Regions from separate parts of the Metabacillus sp. YM-086 genome, predicted to be linked through region 3. Evidence: riboswitches for the same ligand, from Rfam matches in the RefSeq annotation. Region 3 holds a riboswitch; each other region holds the start of a gene.
The links. A riboswitch is a leader RNA that binds a small molecule or an ion and turns the genes downstream of it on or off. The one in region 3 is predicted to bind cobalamin.
Positions count from the first base shown of each region.

Region 1 (2,206 bases), on a different contig from region 3:
CACATCCTGTAAACAGATGGGAACCAGAAGTGTTTTTTAGAAAAAAGCCACGAACAGAATGATGATATCAGATGCATAATCAAAATATTTTAGGTGAAAATCTTATTATAAAACAAAAGGAGGTTACAAGCATGAGCGTTTATGAAAACTTTCCAGTCGCAAACTTAGATAGTGACCAATTAAACAAAATCATGAGTTTAGAAAAAGAATTAAGAAATGAAACAAACGAAAATATTGTGTTAATAGCATATGATGAAAAAGATGAAGGAATGGAATAAGTCACCATTTTTATTGTAACTTTTGTCACTTTATCCAACAATATGTTGAAATATCATTTTGCTTGCTTTAATATAATACCTATCAATTGATAACAACTTAAAATAGTATACGCTGTAAATTAAGATGCCGCTAAAGGCTTAATAGGGAATTCGGTGAAAATCCGGAACTGTCCCCGCAACTGTAAGTGTCGACGAAATAAGCAATCCACTGTATTGAAGCTTTGTTAAAAGTGATATATGGGAAGGGGCTTAAAGTAGAGTGAAACACAAGTCAGGAGACCTGTCTTAATTTATCAAGTTTCAGTTTCTTCGGGAGGTGAGAAGGTGAGACGAATGCAACCATATGAAATTTATTGGATTGCTTTCGTATTGCCTTTTCATCCGCTCAGTAAAAATCTGAGCGGATTTTTTTGTACTATCAATAAGTATAAGATCTTATTCTTGAGTAAAATCTTTTGCATTTAACTTGGAGATTGTTTTTTAAAAAGACATATTTTAAGAGACAACCTAATACGTTTAGATGAGTAAACTAAATAGAGTTTAAGATTAGGTGCACTTCAGATATATGTAGTGCTTAAAAGGGAAGTCGGTGAAAATCCGACACGGTACCCGCCACTGTTATGGGAAGCCTTATAACATAATGTCACTGAATGCAACCGGGAAGACGTTATAAAGCTATGAACCTAAGTCAGGAGACCTGCCTAACTTTTAATACTGATACCTACGGGCATATAGGTAGACGTGTAGTAGAAAATGCTAGTCATTTGCCATTTTTTAATGCACCTCTGCCTATATAGAGGTGCATTTTTATTTGAAAAAATTTTAATAGACTGGAAGTGTTAAGATGACGACTTGGAATCTTACAGAAACAAAGCACCATGTACTCATTTGTAACGGAAGCAGCTGTATGAGAAAAGGTGGAGAAGAAGCAACCCAGGCAATAAGAGAAGAAATCACAAACTTAGATTTGGATGCAAGCATTCATACAACAAGAACTCGTTGTAATGGCAGATGCAAAGATGCTTGTGTAATGGTGGTTTATCCGGAGGGAGTTTGGTATAAAGCTGCAACTCCAGAAATAGCTAAGAAGATTGTTCATGATCACTTAGTTGGTGGAAATGTGGTAGAAGACAGTGTGATCTACACATATGATAAAGACCATTTTTCTGCACCTGAAAATTCAGAATCGATTACAGGAATAGCTAAACCGCAGAAGAGTAACGTTTAATACCGTTATACATTTTGGAAGGAGGAATTTACTTGCTAGGAAAATTACTTGTGATCGGATTTGGCCCAGGAAGCTTTGAACATATGACAAAAAGGGCTCAAGATGCGATTCAAGAAAGTGACTGTATTATTGGATACAAAACATATGTTGAATTGATTCAGGACCTTTTAACAGATCAAGAGATTATTAGTACAGGAATGTCAGAGGAAGTAAGCCGTGCCCAAGCAGCTGTAAAACTTGCAGAAGATGGCAAAACAGTCGCGGTCATATCAAGTGGTGATGCCGGAGTGTATGGAATGGCCGGACTAGTTTATGAAGTTTTAATTGAAAAAGGTTGGTCAGAAGAAACAGGTGTGAGCGTTGAAGTCATTCCGGGTGTTTCGGCTATTAATTCATGTGCATCGCTTTTAGGTGCTCCGATTATGCATGATGCATGCACAATCAGCCTTAGTGACCATTTAACTCCTTGGGAATTGATTGAAAAGCGTATTGATGCAGCTGCTCAGGCTGATTTTGTTATTACTCTTTATAATCCTAAAAGTGGTCGCCGAACAAGACAAATACAAGAGGCGCAACGGATTTTATTAAGCTATCGTTCACCATTAACACCAGTTGGACTTGTAAAAAGTGCGTATCGTGACAGACAGCATATCGTTATTACAGATCTTGAGCATATGCTTGATTATGATATCGGAATGCT
Region 1 is NZ_JBLUOI010000070.1:20,774-22,979, forward strand. Features, by position in the region: gene ACEWK1_RS22035 (MFS transporter) at 1-62, shown strand, start outside; gene ACEWK1_RS22040 (hypothetical protein) at 132-278, shown strand; cobalamin riboswitch at 384-581, shown strand; cobalamin riboswitch at 810-998, shown strand; gene ACEWK1_RS22045 ((2Fe-2S) ferredoxin domain-containing protein) at 1,123-1,506, shown strand; gene cobJ (precorrin-3B C(17)-methyltransferase) at 1,590-2,206, shown strand, end outside.
Region 1: another riboswitch for cobalamin. It lies ahead of ACEWK1_RS22045 ((2Fe-2S) ferredoxin domain-containing protein); the one in region 3 lies ahead of ACEWK1_RS11060 (DUF4430 domain-containing protein).

Region 2 (2,206 bases), on a different contig from region 3:
TTTACCTCATCTCGATAGAACATATATGGCGTACCAGCCTCTAACTGACTGATCATAATTCGCTTCATAATATCAATCGCAGGGACCTTTTCCTTAGATAACTGTTCATTTTGAACACATTCCCAATAGCGTTCTCTAAAGCTTCCTTGTCCTTTTTGTTCATCATAATAATCTTCGATGCTAAAGCCCATTACTTTACGAACTTCATGGGGATCAAATAGGTACCAATCACCACGTGCTTCAACCTGCTCCATAAATACATCAGGAATACACACACCAGTAAATAAGTCATGTGTCCGCATTCTTTCATCACCATTGTTCAGCTTCGAATCAAGAAATGAAAAGATATCTTTATGCCACACATCCAAGTAAACAGCGATGGCTCCCTTACGCTGACCTAATTGATCAACGCTAACAGCAGTGTTGTTAAGCTGCTTCATCCATGGAATAACACCAGAAGACACGCCTTTGAACCCGCGGATATCACTACCACGGCTTCGAATTTTTCCTAGATATGCACCAACACCTCCACCAGATTTTGAAAGATTGGCAATATCAGTGTTACTATCAAAAATTCCTTGTAAACTATCATCGATTGTATCAATAAAACAACTCGATAATTGACCAACAGGTTTTCCTGCATTTGATAAAGTAGGTGTTGCAACGGTCATATAAAGGTTGCTCATTGCCCAATACGCCTGTTTTATAAGCTCAAGACGATGATCTTTGTTTTCATTTGCCATTAATGTCATTGCAATAATAATAAAACGCTCTTGAGGCAGTTCATATGTTTGTTTACTAAAATCACGTGTTAAATAACGATCTGCTAATGTTCTTAGGCCAATATATGTAAAGAGGTTATCATTTTCCGGCTTAATAAAGGAACCAATTTGTGAAAGTTCACTTTGAGAATATTGTTCAAGAAGCTTAGAGCTATAGAGTCCTTTTGAAACGAGAGTGTTCACTAAATCATAAAAATCTCCATATTTTTGCTTTTTATCATAACCTCTGTTTTCTGCAGCTTCTTTATACAGTTTTGATAAGTAGATTTGCGCACAAAAGTATGTCCATTCTGGCTCTTGTTCATTTATATTTGACAAGCCTTCTAGAATGAGTAAATTAGTAAGTTGATCTGTAGTATAAGACTCTCTTTGTACGATCGTGTTTTGGATTCGTGTTAAGTAGTCATCTATATGTAAAGAAGGGAAGTTTTGATGAATGCTTTCAATGTATGAAGTTAATTTGGATATGTCAAATGCTTCCTGGTCGTTTTTGTTGTTATAAATAATAGGGGATGTTGATGTTGCGATGCTCATAAATATTCCTCCATCTGTTGAATTAGTAACACAGGGAGAGAGATAAAACGACAGAGGAGAGTTCAAGGCAAAAAGAGCCTCAATGATCAGCTATCGTCTCACCTTCTCAGTCCCCGAAGAAATTGAAACTTCCACAAGATATAGGTAGGTCTCCTGACTTATGCTCGTCCTACTATGAGTCCTTCCCATACCTAATATGTACAGTGGATTTCTCAATTCGTCACATTTACAGTTGCGGGGACAGTTCTGGAATTGCACCAGATTCCCTTTTCAGCCTTAATTGGCACCTGAATCTTGTAAAATACAATATATAGTTTTATGTTTTGGTTGATAAATCAATATATAGTTATAATTAGATATATTTCCATGATATAGCACATATACAAAATAATCAACCAATTGTTTTCGTTTGTCGAAAATTATCTAGATTGATAGAAACTTGTAAAGGAAAGGGGCTGTCAAAATAATGACAGCCCCTTTCTTTATACACGTTTACTAAAAAATCCATATATAACTGTTAATATTGGTGAGAGATATAAAAAGAACGCAAATGGTAAAAACGCTAAAACGGGTACACCAAGTGTTTGAGCGAAGAAAGCTCCACTAACTCCCCATGGAATTAAGGGATTAAGTAATGTTCCGGCATCTTCAAGTGTTCGTGATAAATATTTGCGGTCAAGCTTGATTTTATCGTAAAGACCTTTAAATGATTGACCTGGGATAAGAATTGATAAGTATTGTTCACCGGTTAATAGGTTTACGCCAAACGATGAAGCGGCAGTTGATAAAATAAGCTGTCCCTTTGATTGTATACGGTCAATTAATCCATTTAATAATGTAGGGATAATGTGTAATGCATTAAGTAATCCACCGAAGGCAAAGGCAATTAA
Region 2 is NZ_JBLUOI010000074.1:4,738-6,943, reverse strand. Features, by position in the region: gene ACEWK1_RS22490 (ribonucleoside-diphosphate reductase subunit alpha) at 1-1,316, opposite strand, end outside; cobalamin riboswitch at 1,442-1,622, opposite strand; gene nhaC (Na+/H+ antiporter NhaC) at 1,799-2,206, opposite strand, start outside.
Region 2: another riboswitch for cobalamin. It lies ahead of ACEWK1_RS22490 (ribonucleoside-diphosphate reductase subunit alpha); the one in region 3 lies ahead of ACEWK1_RS11060 (DUF4430 domain-containing protein).

Region 3 (2,206 bases):
ATTGACCAATGCTTCTCGCGTCCATTTAGCTGAAGATGGAACTTCAAAGTTAGCACTATCTAATGCAATAAGGGCATAAGCTACCCCATTTAATCCCTGCTTTGTTACATTTCCATTATAGATAGCTTGAACAAGATTATACCCTTCGATATTTGTTGGATCTTCACCTGCTGCTAAAGCACCCAATGTTAGTCGCTCATAATCTGTAATTTTTGAAAAACTTCCTTGACGTTCGGTTAATTGTTTTTTCAAGTTTGCTAGATAGCTAGCCGGCAATGTTTTTCCTGCCTTTTTCAAAGCCACTGCCTGCCAGTCTCCAACCTCTTGTTTTAAAACATATTGACTCGCTGCATTTATTGCATTATTAAGGGCAGCTTGATCAAATTTCTCAACTGGCTGTTGTTCCTCTTCAGGTTGCTGCTCTTCCTCTGTAGGTTCTTCTGCCGGTGTTTCCCAAGATTCATATTTTAATGTTACTTTATCAGCTTTTTGAAGCTTGTAACTGTCAACTCCAACTGATGCCATCTCATCATTGACATAAAATGCCCAATAATAAGTACCTTCAGCAGCTAATCCTCCGATACTTGTAATCATCACGCCATATTCAGATGTTTCATATTCGATTTTTTCTTGTCCGTAACCAATCTTTAATAAATCAAATGCAGTTGGTTGATCAATGAACGAAATTGATGAAGGCTCAGGTAAAATCACATGATCTTTATTACCAACTATTTGCAGTGACACGCTATTTTCAGAAGGCTTTGTCCAATCAGTATAACGAAAGCTTATCTCGTCACCCTCTTGTACAACATAACTGTCTGCGCCAACTTGTGCTTGAACACCATTAACATAAAATGCCCAATAATATGGGTCGGTTGCTTTTAATCCGTTAATACCTGTGATAAAAACTCCATATTCCCCTTCAGTATACTCAATCTGGCTCTCGCCAACAGCTTGAACAAGTACATCAAATGCAGTTGTATCCTCTGCAAATGTATAGTTTGTTTCATCTAGTAATAGTTCATTGTTATTCCCAACAACTGATATTGTTTCCCCTTCTGCAGCAAATACAGTTGTCTGAAAGGTGCTAACGAATAAGGTAGAAACGAAAAGGACAGATAATATAATATGCTTTACTTTGTTGAACAACGTGTTCTCTCCTATCTATAAAAATTTATTGAGGCAAAAAAAAAGCCTCTATGTAAGAGGATTGCAGTCGTTAAGAAAAAAATGTCCAATTATTGACCTTTCTTTTCTTAACACCCTCCTATCCGCGTAGTACGAGGTGAAAAAATAGGCAGGTCTCCTGACTTATGATCAACATCCTCACAGCCTTCCCATCTTATAGACAGTGGCAAATTTGTAAAGACTCTCATTTACAGTGGCGGGACCGCGCCGGACTTTCACCAGACTTCCCTTTTCATGATAGGATAATACTATCAACCTATTTTTATCATATTCATTTTAACTGTTTTAATCATAGTCTAGTATGAAAATGGTGTCAATATATGTAGGAGTCTGCATATATATGGTAGAAACTACAAAAAATCATTTTTTCCTTTCATTCATATAATATAGCGTTATTTATTCCCTGGTTGACTCAAAAAGAAAAAGCCATGATCTTTGAATCATGATCATGACTTTTTCGCTTATTTTGTTTCTCTATGCACTGTATATTTCTTTAATCGTGGGCAATATTTTTTAAGTTCAATTCGATCGGGGTTATTACGCTTATTTTTTGTTGTAATATAATTCCGATCACCAGTTTCTGTACATGCTAATGTAATTTTTACTCTCATTAAGATTTCCTCCTTGGAAAAATAAAATTAATTTTCTGCAGTAAAAGCTGGAAGAGGATCGTTAAAAGAAGACCAATCCTGTTTCATTTCATCGTTTGTTAATAAGCATTCATCTAGAGCTTTTTCAATCAATTCACGGTTCATGCCGATCCCAATCATAACAAGCTCTGTTAATCGATCACCGTATGTGTGATCCCACTTTGCTAATAACTCAGGTTCTTCTTTTAAAAATTGATCCTGCTCTGCCTTTGAATAAGAAGCAATCCAATTTCCTGCTCCCTGAATGATAATAGAGGGACCAGCCTGTGAGAGAAGTCCTGTTATATCATTACGTGAAGCAAGCCAGAAAAACCCCTTAGCCCTAACGACGTCTACAGGCCAATTTTCAAGCCAAGTCATAAACCTTT
Region 3 is NZ_JBLUOI010000020.1:60,199-62,404, forward strand. Features, by position in the region: gene ACEWK1_RS11060 (DUF4430 domain-containing protein) at 1-1,149, opposite strand, end outside; cobalamin riboswitch at 1,279-1,463, opposite strand; gene rpmG (50S ribosomal protein L33) at 1,650-1,799, opposite strand; gene ACEWK1_RS11070 (GTP-binding protein) at 1,827-2,206, opposite strand, start outside.